Linked DNA regions of Flectobacillus major DSM 103. The protein of the gene in region 2 interacts with the protein of the main gene of each other region in a pairwise test. Links are inferred from orthologs where the notes say so. Each region holds a gene or a part of one and is shown on either strand. Other genes may lie near its edges.

The links.
Region 1: the proteins of ung (region 2) and FLEMA_RS0148225 interact in binary tests that used the Escherichia coli proteins (3 or more experiments, as listed by UniProt). The link is inferred for Flectobacillus major DSM 103 from one-to-one orthologs.

What each region holds. Positions count from the first base shown.
Region 1 is NZ_KE386491.1:4,388,610-4,395,090, reverse strand. What follows is about bases 1,899-4,700. They hold FLEMA_RS0148225 (nucleoside-diphosphate kinase), read left to right. Parts: upstream 1,899-2,990; coding sequence 2,991-3,410; downstream 3,411-4,700. Other genes in these bases: FLEMA_RS0148220 (high affinity choline transporter 1), read left to right, coding at 3,519-4,700; FLEMA_RS73165 (DHH family phosphoesterase), read right to left, coding at 1,899-2,655. Also shown: FLEMA_RS73175 (FKBP-type peptidyl-prolyl cis-trans isomerase), read right to left, coding at 1-462; FLEMA_RS73170 (FKBP-type peptidyl-prolyl cis-trans isomerase), read right to left, coding at 720-1,583; more of FLEMA_RS73165, read right to left, coding at 1,630-1,898; more of FLEMA_RS0148220, read left to right, coding at 4,701-4,904; cell division protein FtsA, read right to left, coding at 4,985-6,367. UniProt on the Escherichia coli protein: Major role in the synthesis of nucleoside triphosphates other than ATP. The ATP gamma phosphate is transferred to the NDP beta phosphate via a ping-pong mechanism, using a phosphorylated active-site intermediate.
Region 2 is NZ_KE386491.1:856,633-863,260, reverse strand. Bases 1,150-4,098 are described here. They hold ung (uracil-DNA glycosylase), read right to left. Parts: upstream 2,983-4,098; coding sequence 2,317-2,982; downstream 1,150-2,316. Other genes in these bases: apaG (Co2+/Mg2+ efflux facilitator ApaG/CorD), read left to right, coding at 3,715-4,098; FLEMA_RS0105415 (GDSL-type esterase/lipase family protein), read right to left, coding at 1,471-2,145; FLEMA_RS67580 (TlpA family protein disulfide reductase), read right to left, coding at 1,150-1,401. Also shown: more of FLEMA_RS67580, read right to left, coding at 1-1,149; more of apaG, read left to right, coding at 4,099-4,101; FLEMA_RS0105400 (O-methyltransferase), read left to right, coding at 4,133-4,969; FLEMA_RS0105395 (MFS transporter), read right to left, coding at 4,995-6,131. UniProt on the Escherichia coli protein: Excises uracil residues from the DNA which can arise as a result of misincorporation of dUMP residues by DNA polymerase or due to deamination of cytosine.

The DNA.
Region 1 (6,481 bases), 3.5 Mb from region 2 along the record:
ACGAATTGGTGAGTTAGCAGGCAAGTTTGGGAAAGTCTGTGAGCCTAAAGCCAAGTTGGAAGGTATAATAAAAGTACCTTGCTCAGTTTCGTGCAACAATGGTAATAGTTTTGTAAAAATACTTGTACTTAGGCCATAAATAAATTTGAATGGCTTGTTGGTACTTATACTCGAACTGTCGATTTTTACACCATCTAATCTTGAAATCACATAATGTACACGAACAGTATCGCCTGCTATCATTTTTCGCCCATTGGTATCTACTTTGGTTACTGCATAATAAATACCATTTGAAGCCTTAGTTACACTCAAGTTTTTGGCTTTAATGTATTCTTGAATTTGTACTTCGTTTTGTTGGAGTATTTTGTCATCTTCCAAAGCAATTTTAGAAAGACAAGAACTAAGTATTACAATCATTCCAAGTACACTTAGCACATTCAGACTTTTGAATTTCTTCATCATTATTGATAATTACAGATTATTAGGTTGCTTAATTTAGTTTAGGATTATTCCTTTACTGATTAAAATTAGACAGTTAACTTTTTAGAACGCAAATTTGCAACTATCTAGTACCTAATGCTTGTTAAAAACTGTTAAATAATAGTTCGCTTGGTTTGGCTTGTAGCCACAAGTTGTGCTTTCTAAAACAGACAAAAGTGTAAGAGGCATTTTTACAATACATCTTACACTTTCATCTGGTATTCTATTGGCCGAAAAACCTAGTTTCCTTTAGTGAAATCTACTACTTCCACTTCAAACACTAAAGCTGAGTTGGCTGGGATAGGGCCTTGACCTTGCTCGCCATAACCAATTTGAGGAGGAATCACAAAAGTACCTTTTCCACCTTTTTTCAATAGTGTTAGCGCTTCATTGAAGCCAGGAATCATCTGACCGATTGGCATATCGACAGGTTGTTTGCTTTGGTCAAAGATTTTTCCGTCTAAGAATTTTCCTACATATAAACACTTACAAACATCGCCATTTTTAGGATTTGCCCCTGTTCCTTCTTGTGAAATAGAATAGTACAAGCCCGAAGCGGTTGTTTTGAATGTTTTACCAGACTTACTAATATAATCTGCAATCAATTCAGGAAGCTTTGCTTTACGCTCTTCGGCTGCTACTTTTTCTTTTTGTGCAGTAGCGGCCATATCTTTATCAAATTCGGCACGAGATTGTACTTTTACGATTTTAACAGAGTATTTTAAATCTGTTCCTTTTTTGATAAATGGAGGTAATTGATGTGCTCCTTTTGATAAAGAGTCTACTGGAACGAAAATGGTTGCACTGTCTCCTAAAGAAAGTAATCTTAGCCCATCTTCAAAGCTACCTTTAAACCCCGATGCACCTGCTGGCTGAACCATGGCACGTGCTGGGTTTGAGGCAGGTGACTCTTGCAACAACGAATCTGCACTGTTATAAATTTTTGCAGTAAAAGTAATAATATCGCCATCTTTTAATTTCTTAGCCTTTTCATCATGGCTATGAATCTGGATTTTCACGTTCTCGATTACCTCTACACGGTTTTTGTTACAAGCTACTACCAAACCGGCAGCCAACATAACTACACTGAGTTTTTTAAACATTTTTCTAGTTTATTATTAATATTAAATTTGATTCAACACTTTATTGTTAACGAGGTACACTCAAAAGCTCATTTTTATATTCGGGCAATAAATTCAATAATTTTTGAATCGTAGCTTCTACACCCAAGCCTGTAGTTTTGCCTCCTGCTGCATTTTTATGGCCACCACCACTAAAATGTTTTGATGCCAAACCATTAACAGCAAATTCTTCAACTGAACGGAACGACATTTTGATGGCTTCAGGACGGTCAACAATTATTACTGACATCACAATTCCATCTATTTGTAGCCCATAGTTGACTATCCCCTCGGTATCGCCTGTTTGCGAATTAAACTGTTTTAGTTCTTCGGCCGTTACCACAAAATACACGATTCGGTATTCGGGTACAACTACCATTTTTTCGGAAAGAACGTATCCCAAAAACTTGAGCCTATCCAAACTAGTACTATCATAAATACGGCGGTGTACTCGATTGGTATTAACGCCTATTTCCATAATATCAGCAGCAATTCGGTGTACTTCGGGGGTTGTACTTGGGTGCCTAAACGAACCTGTGTCGGTCATGATACCAGCATAAAGGCATTCGCCCATTGGAATATCAATTAGGTGTTTATCGCCTAGCAAAACAATTAATTGAAATATTAATTGAGCCGTAGCTGCGGCTTTAGCATCGTGGTAAACAAAAGTAGCAAAGTTTTCTGGATTGATATGGTGGTCTATCATCACTTTTGTAGCTTTCGACTTTCTAACCACATCGGCCATCGACTCGATACGTGATAATGCCGAAAAGTCTAAACAAAAAATCATATCGGCATCGGCGATAAGTTGGCTAGCTTTTCTCTGAACCTTGAAGTCCTCATAATTAAGAACATCTTCATGCCCTTGCATCCAGAATAGAAACTTGGGATAATCAGAAGGAGTTATTACCTGTACTTGATGTCCTTTTTTCTTGAGGTACCCAGCCAAACCTAAAGAAGAGCCTAGTGCATCTGCATCGGGTTTGAAGTGAGTGGTAATCACAATTTTTTGCGGAGTAGCGATTATCTCACGAAAGGCTTCAAAATTTTGCATTATAGTAATTCCTTTTACAAAGGGAAAAATTAGGGTTTTTTATTTACAAAGTTACAAAGTTAGCCAATAGTTTACAGTTTATAATTTATAGGGTACAGATTTTTAAAATATTAGCTTATTTTACAACTAATTTAGTTAAATTGTTGTGTTTAACTACCACGTTTTACCCTTGGTTTTTTTTGAGATATACCCTACAAGCGTGGTAATGATTAGATTTAGTAGATTATTGATAAGAAAAATATTACTTATATTTTACGCTATTCTCCCAAACACAAAGCTTGGAACTTGGCATATTCCCCTGTATTTTTGTATTAAACTTAATCAACACCCATTTTATGGCAACGAACAGAACATTCACAATGCTAAAGCCTGATGCAGTAGCAGATGGTAACTCAGGAGCAATTATCAAATTGATTGAAGAAGCAGGCTTTAAAATCATTGCCTTGAAAAAAACTTTGCTAACACCAGAACTTGCAGGAAAATTTTATGAGGTTCATGCAGAAAGACCTTTCTATGGCGAGTTGTGTCAGTATATGTCTTCTGGCCCTATTGTACCTATGATTTTGGAAAAAGAAAATGCTGTAGCTGATTTCCGTAAATTGATTGGTGCTACCGACCCTAGCAAAGCTGATGAAGGAACAATTCGTAAATTATTTGCAAAATCGATGAGTGCCAATGCTATTCATGGCTCAGATTCAGATGAAAATGCGGCTATTGAAGGAGCATTTTTCTTCTCGACTGTAGAACAGTTTTAGGTAAAACATATTCTTTATTAGAAATTGTTTTTGTATGGTCAGCTCTTATTTAGAGCTGACTTTTTTATGACTTTACGCTATTCACCATAGCAGCCAACCAACACAAAAATGCTTATTGGTTTTATTACTATTTACCTGTCTATCAATCTTTTGATTGGCTGGTGGGCTTCCAAGAAAATTTCAAGTACTGAAGATTTTGTATTGGCAGGAAGAGGACTATCTTTTGGTTTGTCGTCGATGGTAACCTTTGCTACTTGGTTTGGCTCGGAAACAATGATGGGAGCTCCTACCGAATTTATCAATCATGGTATTCTGGGCGTAATAGAAGAACCTTTTGGTGCAGCCTTGTGCCTGATTCTGGTAGGGGTATTTTATGCACGAATTTTCTATAGGCTCAATATTCTTACCTTTTGTGATTATTTCAAAATTCGTTTTGGAGGAGCGGCCGAATACGTTTCGGCTATATTGATGGTTCCTTCTTATTTTGGCTGGATTGCAGCTCAGCTTATCGCCATGGGTACTGTGTTAGAAGTTATTTTGGGCTGGCCACTTGCTACGGGTATTTGGGTAAGTGCCGCTTTGGTAATGACCTATACACTTATGGGTGGTATGTGGTCGGTATCGATTACCGACTTTTTTCATAATATATTACTGATTATTGGGCTTGTTATTTTGGTGGTTATTCTTGTCAATAAAACAGGAGGGCTTCAGCCTGTTTTGGCACAAACACCTACAGGCTTTTTCAGACCTATTCCACACGAATTTACATGGCTCAGTTCGGCCGAGTACTTTACCGCATGGATTACTGTTGGACTGGGGTCTATTCCACAACAAGATATTTTTCAACGAGTAATGGCATCAAAAGACGAAGACACTGCTGTAAAATCATCGATTACGGCAGGGGTATTATATATTAGCGTCGCCTTTCTTCCATTATTAATTGCACTGATAGCCAAGTATCTACATCCAGAATTAATGGCTAAAGATCAACGCATGATTATTCCAAACATGGTGATTGAGCATACCAGTACCTTTATGCAAATTTTATTTTTTGGAGCTTTAATTTCAGCCGTTCTCAGTACTACCAGTGGTGCAATACTCGCCCCTGCATCGGTTATTGGCGAAAACCTTGTCAAGCCCCATTTTCCTCGTATTACCGACCAGCAGCTATTACTTACTATACGAGTATCGGTAGTACTAGTAACCTTCTCAAGTATCTGGATGGCCACTGCACGACAAAATATTTTCGAGCTAGTGGGCGAATCATCGGCCTTTAGTTTGGTTTCACTATTTGTACCTTTAACAGTAGGTTTGTACTGGAAAAAAGCAAATGCCTTGGGTTGTATCGCCTCTATGACATTGGGGTTTGGTACATGGTTTGTCTGCAATTTTGTTTACGAAACCATTATTCCAGCTTCGCTGGTAGGTTTATTGGTAAGTTTTATTGCTATTTTTGTCGGTTCGTACATTCCTATCTATACCAAAAAAATATAGATATACGCTGACTTTTTTATAAAGAAGATTTTTATAGTTTAAAATATCTTCGTAAGGATTGTCTTTGGGTAAAATAATAATTAGTACTTATCAGAATCGCCGAGGTCGTCGCCAAGTAATTTGGTTCCTATTTTTTTCAATCCGTTCAAAATACCCCAACCGCCATTTTTCTTTTCTTTTTCCCTATCATCTTTTTCAACCTCTTTTTTTGTAGGTCGTCCATTAGTAGAAGGTTGTATTGGGCTGATTGTAGATACCTTAGGAGCAGACTTGCGAAGCTCTTTATAGCTATCTTCACGGTCATCTACAGAGCGAATACCATTCCAAACCAATCCTACTGCGGTAGCATAAACAGGATTTTTGATTTCTTCGGTAAGGCTTTTTCCGAGGTTTTCGTTTGGATATCCAATTCTTACATCACGACCTGTTACACGTTCAAACAGCTCACAAATGTTAGGCATTTGGACACTTCCACCTGTAAGTACAATACCACAAGATAAACGATTGCCATAGCCCGAACGGCTAATTTCGGCGACAACCAATGCAGCTATTTCTTTCAAGCGCTCTTCGATAATAATCGACAAGTTTTTGACTGATACAACTTTCGGTTTACGGCCATTGATACCAGGAATAGAAATAGTTTCCTCAAATGGTACTTGAGAAGCAAGAGCATTACCAAACTTAACTTTTAGGACTTCGGCGTGTTCGTTTGACACATTACAACCTTGCTCAATATCGGCCGAAATAATATCGCCAGCAAAAGGAAGTACCGAAATATAGCGAACAATATTTTTGTAAAAAATAACAATTTCGGTTGTTCCACTACCAATGTCGACAAGGGCAACGCCACTCTTTTTTTCTTGGTTTGATAAAACTGCCAATGAAGCAGCCAAAGGCGAGAATACTAATCCGCCTTCAATCTCCATTTTATCTTTGGCACGTTCGATACAACGCTTGGTTTTGTCCAATGCCAAAGTAGGTGATGTTATCATAAGAAAATCACCTTGCAGTTTTAGGCCGCTAATACCAACAGGTTCTTGAATACCAGTGCTTGAATCTACCACGTATTCTTGAGGAAGCGTATGTACAATAGAATTTCCTTGAGAAATAAAAGTACGTTCGGCATCACTCGCAACTTGGTCAACATCAGTTACAGTAACCTCCTCGCCCGAGGTGTTACGAGTAATCATTGCCTTGTGTTTAGTACCAATAATATTGGGCCCTGCAACACTTGCTATTACGCCACGAATATCTATATTGGCCTGTACTTCTACCTGTTCAATAGCATTTCTGACAGCCTCAATAGTTTTATTCACATTCAAGACAACCCCCTTAGAAACCTGCCCCGTGGTATCGGCTTTACCCAAACCAAGTATCTCCAACTTTCCCAAGTTGTCGAGCCTACCAGCTACAACGCTTACCTGCTTGCTGCCTATGTCCAATCCAACAATAATCTCACTCATGGGATTTAGAAGTTTTAGTGGCTTTTCAGATTAGAATTAAAATATGTAATAATACTATATCACTAAACTCATTTGTATGATTTTTAGTTCTAAGTACAGCACATGGTGGTCTCC
Region 2 (6,628 bases):
TCGCTTGGCCTCTTTTTGTACAATTTCACCCTTTTTATTAATCATAATATACCTTGGGATAGACTGAATATTAAACACCTTTGCCGCATTCGACTCCCAGCCTCCTACCGAATGTAAATTTAGTCCATTTTGTAAATTGTAGTTTTGAACACCTTTTTTCCAATTCTGCTCATATTCATCAATCGAAATATATAAAAATACTATATCTTTTTTCTGCTTGTTAGAGAATTTGTCGTAGAGCAACTTAGAGAAAGGAAACTCCTGAATACAAGGCTTGCACCACGATGCCCAAAAATCTATATATACTACTTTCCCTTTTAGACTCGCCAACGATATGGTATCGCCTTGCAGCGAAATAGCTTTGAAAGAATTACTTTTATCGCCTTTAGGGGCTGGTTGTACCACTACTTCTTTCTTCGTCAATATATCATTGCATTTTTCCTTTACCAACAATGCCACTCTATCGGCATCGGGGGTTACGCTAAGAGCTTCAAAAGTATTTCGAGCCACCGAAGGTAGCACTTGGTCGCACTGGGTATAAAGCAGATACGCCAAGAAAAACTGATATGACTGAATTGGTAGATTTTCACGGGCAAACTTATGCTTGTCTATCATGGCCTTACTCATATCTTTATATTTCTCAAAATCATGGCTTTTTGAATTGAAATAGGTAACATAATACACCAAGAAATTGCGATAAGAAGACGCGATTAGGGCATCGTCGGTAATCTTTTTGGTATCTAAACCCTCCAACAACGAGCTAGGTAACGACATCACTTTGGTTTGTGTCGTATTGGCATTGCCTCTGACAATTGGATAGGCCACCATATAATACCAATAATTCCAGCGAATTTGGTTTTCGAGATAACGCTTGAACGATGCTGAAAACTTCGGATAATCCACATACTTTTTGTAGTAATCAGATTGAGCTTTTTTGGCATCAAACAGCTCCATTTCCCAAGTATCAATGGGTATATTTTGGGCATTGGCCAGTACTTTAGGCGAACTAAAATTATCAGCAAATTTTTGGTAGAATCCATTCAAAAAATGATTTTCTAAAGCTTGATCGCCCTTGATTACTAACGATTTTTGAAAATCTTTGCCGTCAAACGCAATCGTAGTTTGGTTGGCATGCGTCAAATATATCAGCAGTTGATATTGCTTATATCTTATCTCAACGATTCCCTCGCTGGCTATTCCTACCTGAAAACTATTCCCTTGGTTGCTTTTATCAATAACAAACTGTTGTGTTTGGGGTTTTATGCCCAAATACAGAGGGTCGTACAAAACCCTGAGGGTATCACCAATTGCATTTGTTGTATTGATATTGATAACAGCCTGCTGTGATTGAGCAACTAAGCTTATACCAAATAATAAGCAAGTAATTAATATTTTTTTCATATAATTTTCAGAGCTATTAGACAACATAATAATATACGTAACTCTGTCTAAAACAGATGTATCTATAACTTATTTTTTCCAGTTTTTCTCTAGGTATCCTCGTACTTTTTTGGTCCAGATAGTATACCCTTTGGCATTTAGGTGAAGCTTATCAGCCACAAATATATCTGGCATTAGCTCGCCAGAAGGTAAAAAGAAATCGTCATGAACATTCAGGTATTTGAGTTTTTTCTCTTTTTTACAATAATCATCAATCAAACGGTTGGCCAGTTTTTGTTTTTCTAATGCCGCCAATCGTGCCAAACTTGGACGAATAGAAATATAAACTACCTTGGTTTTGGGCAATTGTGTTTTTACTTTTCCTACAAATTCTTTAAAGTCGGCAAATACTACTTCAGGAGATTTACCTGCATTAATATCGTTGTCACCTTCATACAATAGAATTAAAGCGGGTTTGTATTTTGACACAATTCTATCAAAATAATAATTGGCATCGCTCATTTGCGAGCCTCCAAAACCTCGATTGATAACAGGAAAACCTTGCAAATCTTGCTGCCAAGTATTCCAAAGCCGTAAAGAAGAACTACCTACCAACAATATTTTTTGAGGTACAGGCATTTTTAGCGAATCTTGCTTTTCAAAAGCGAGTATCTCTTTTTCAAATTGATTTTGCGTAAAACCTACAAATGATACAAGTAATAGTAAAATGAAAAGTGTTTTTGAGATAAGATTGTGTGTTTTCATCTGAGTTGAATAGTGTTTTTAATGTAATTGTGTGATTTAGGGAATTGGGAGGTATTTATTTCGTGGAGTGAACACTAATCTAATGATTCATTGAGCATTAATGATGGTTTTGAAAAAATATAGCTTTTAAAAAACACTTACATCCACATAACTTACCATTCATCTATTCTATCACCATTCTATAGTTTTTTGCCCATTTTTTTCAAGATACACATTGGCCTGCGAAAAATGCTTGTTGCCAAACCATCCACCTTGGTTGGCCGACATAGGCGAAGGGTGTTTCGATTTCAAAACAAGGTGTTTCTGGGTATTGATTACAGCCCCTTTATCTTGGGCATATTTTCCCCAAAGCATAAATACTACCCCTTCTTTTTCGTCTGAAATACGCTTAATAACAGCATCTGTAAACTGCTCCCAACCTTGTTTTTGGTGAGAGCCAGCCGTACTTGCCCGTACCGTAAGCGTAGCATTGAGCAACAAAACGCCTTGTGTTGCCCAGCGTTCGAGATTACCCGAAGTAGGCATATCTATTCCCAAATCATCTTTAATTTCTTTGAAAATATTGACCAATGACGGAGGTAGTGCCACACCATCGTTTACCGAAAACGACAAACCCATTGCTTGACGTGGCCCATGATAGGGGTCTTGACCTAAAATAACTACTTTGGTATCGTCAAAAGAACATTTATCGAAGGCATTAAAAATCAATTTCCCTGGAGGATACACCACATGATTGGCGTATTCGTTTTTGACAAATGTTACCAAATTGGTGAAATAAGGCTTTTCAAATTCATCAGCAAGCCTTGTTTTCCAAGACTCAGCAATTTTTACATTCATATAGATGATAATTTTGTAAAATTAAGACAAAGCACACACACTTGAAACTACAAACCTAGAATTGGACAAAATGACTACATTATAAAATACGTAGAAAAAAGTGTTTTGTTGACTTATAAAATATTAAAGCTGAAATCTCTTCTTTCGTTTGTATAGCTTTATACCCCAAAATAATAACCCCTAAATTATTGGTAATAAGGCATCTTTAGTAGTGTTTATCTGATTTGGCAAAAATACAGTTTTCTTATCTTATTAATTTTTGTAAGTATCCATTCTTCTAAATCAAATTTCCTCATGTAGATTTGTAGCAAATCTACGTATTTTAGCTTTGCACACAATAACTTTTAAATGAGGATGGTTACTGTTTCAAGGAATTATCTTTAATTTTATAGGGTTAATATAGAAAACACAAAAACGAAAGAAGGTTGATTTTTTAATTCTGTGTGTGTTTTTGACTATTTACTCCATTTATTTTGTAGTGCTGCTATTAAGTACAGAGTACTTAATAATCAGTACAATATTTTGAGATTCAACAGTGGGGTATTCTATAATTTCTGAAGCAAAAGCCCAAATTCTTTGGACATCATTACTTCAAATATAGGATTTATCTAACTACTCAATAGTGAATCACTCAACAGCCAACTCGCTTAGCAACCCTACCAATGGATGATTTGAGGGGTCGTGTTGGTAAACAAAACTTAAGAAGTTCGGAACTTTTTGAATATTATATCTATGGTATCGGCAATAACTCACGGTGTAAAAGTAAGTGTGGTAACAGAATATCAAGCTGAATATTCTAATCCATATCATGCTCATTTTGTATTTTCTTACAAAATCAAAATTGAAAATGAAAGTGATTTTACAGTTAAGCTACTTCGCAGACACTGGTATATTTATGATGCCAATGGCCTTATTCGTGAAGTAGAAGGTGAGGGGGTAGTTGGTCAACAACCCACCCTTGAACCAGGGCAATCGCACGAGTATTCGAGTGGTTGTAACCTCAATACTTCTATTGGCAAAATGGCTGGTACTTACCAAATGGAAAGGGTATTTGATGGCAAACTATTCAATGTAGTTATTCCTGATTTTACCATGACAGCCCCCTACCGTCTCAATTAGGCATCTGCCTTCAGTTAACAAAGTATAACCATTGATTCAGCATTATCTCAAATACCTTATAAAAGCCAAGGACGAGCATTCGATACACTCTCCATTTGTTTTTGAACTATATTGTCGGGTTATTAAGTCGAGTAAAAGTAAGTATTTCCAACTCGTCAGAATGATTCCTGACGATGCCAATACCCCTCGTAATATTGAAGGAAATCAAAGCTTGTTTGCTCAGATCGAGCAACTTCGTAAAAGCCTTCTTCACAATACCAGTAGTATTACTATTACTGATTTTGGGGCAGGCTCGCGAGTCTATAAAAATAATCAAAGAACTATCGGACAGATTGCCCGTAGCGCCCAAAAGCCTAGCAAATTTGGGCAACTGCTTTATCGCTTGGTGAAATTTTTTCAACCTCAAGTTATTTTCGATCTAGGGACATCACTTGGGCTTACTACGTTATACCAAGCTCATGGCAACCCACAGGCTCAGGTTTTTACTTTTGAAGGATGCCCACAAACAGCAGCGTATGCCCAAAAACATTTTGAGCAACTTCAAGCCAATAATATCACACTTGTAATAGGCAATTTAAACGAAACGTTACAAAATCAAATCGAGCAAGTACCTCAGATAGACTTTGCGTTTTTTGATGCCAATCATAGGTACGAACCCACTATCCAGTACTTTGAAGCTTGCTTGAATAAGGCTACAGCTTCGTCGTTATTTGTTTTTGATGACATTCATTGGTCTAGCGAAATGTATCAGGCCTGGCAATATATCAAGGCTCATCCCAAGGTATTTATAACAATAGATTTGTTTTTTGTAGGTTTAGTATTTTTTCGTAACAAACAGCCCAAACAGCATTTTACACTCAAATTTTAGGTGCGAAAAGCCTCATTAATTACTCCTATTTAGTTCCTATTTTATTAATAAAATAGGCTACCAATGCTATAATCACTACCTCAAACAACAACAAAGCATTTACAATACCTAGAGCATCGGACAAATAACCCAACAAAATTACGGGAATACCAAAGCCAATATATCCAAAAAACATATATCCCGCCACGGCTCTAGCACGTTGGGCCCCACCCAAGTTGGCAATAATAGCCAAACCACCCAAATAATTAAACCCGTATGCCGACATCCCAATCATAGCTGTACCCGATAATATAATCCAGAATTGCTCATAAGCACATCCAGCAATGATTAGCCCAAAACCTATTGGTAGTAATATAAAACCAATTTTGACAGATTTTTGCGGGTTAAGTTCTCGAATAAAAGGTTGTAAGAAAGCTCCTGTCCAATTAATCAGTACCAAACAAAAGCCCGCAAAAGCAGAAAGCCCCATGTGAGCCAACTGCCCTGGTACAATAGCAATAATAGTACCCGTAATAGCCCAACAAATACCAATACCCATATTGACAGCAAACGAGCCATCTGGAAAATAAGGCAAACGCATAACCTTTCCTCCTATCGGGGGCAAATTGGGTAATTTAATCATCAGTACTAGGCCAACAAAGGTAATTACCAACAAAATATAATAGCTCAGTGGCACAAGAGTAAACTCTTGTAACAGCAATAAAGTAGTGGCCAAAGCTCCTCCACTAAACCCTATTGCTGTAGAAAATGAAGCCAAATTGGCTGCTTGAGTAGCAGGATTTTTCTCTGATTTTAAAATCTCGGTCAAGTATGCTGTCCCTGTCCCCATACTCAGCCCCAAAGATATTCCCTGAAAAAATCGGGCAAATATCAAAGCATAAACATCTGGAAAAGCGGTAATAATACTTGTAGCAATAAAAGCAAAAATAACGCTCAATAACATAATAGGTTTACGCCCTACTTTATCCGAAATACCTCCTAAAAAGATATAACAAGGCAACATCCCCGAAATATAAGAAGCCAAAACCAAGGCAGTTTGGCCGTTTCCTAAACCTGCTCGCTGGGCATAAATCCTAAATAAAGGCATTGATACATTCACAGCCAAGGTAACCAACAACATAGAATATGCAACAATATATTTAGCTACTCGCTGAGAATACATGATATATGATTAATTTTATACTTCATTTGAGAAAAAACAGATTAGTAGTATTTTAGTAGCCTTAATTTTGGATAATACGTAAAATACGCTTTTTCATTAAAACTTTGTCTATTAATAAATATTCAGCAATAGAATTTCTTCGTATTTCTGAAAAATATTGATAAATTGGTACTACTATCGCAATTCAATCATCGCTGATTCGGTTTCAAATATCATCAAAAGCATTGTTTTATTATAAGTTTTTTTTGCTTAATGTATTATATACGGCACGATATTCTCTTTGAATAATTTACTACTTGTGGTACAAATACGGGTATCCTCCTCAATAGCCTTTTAAAAAAATTAAAAATCAGATTGCACAATAATACACAAGCACCTGACAATCAATAAAATATACTTTATTTGTACACTTACCCAGCCTAAGTAATTGAACAAATACTTGGTAACTGTTGGTTTTATCTTCCTTGATTCGAGATACCAACCACAAAAAATACCTA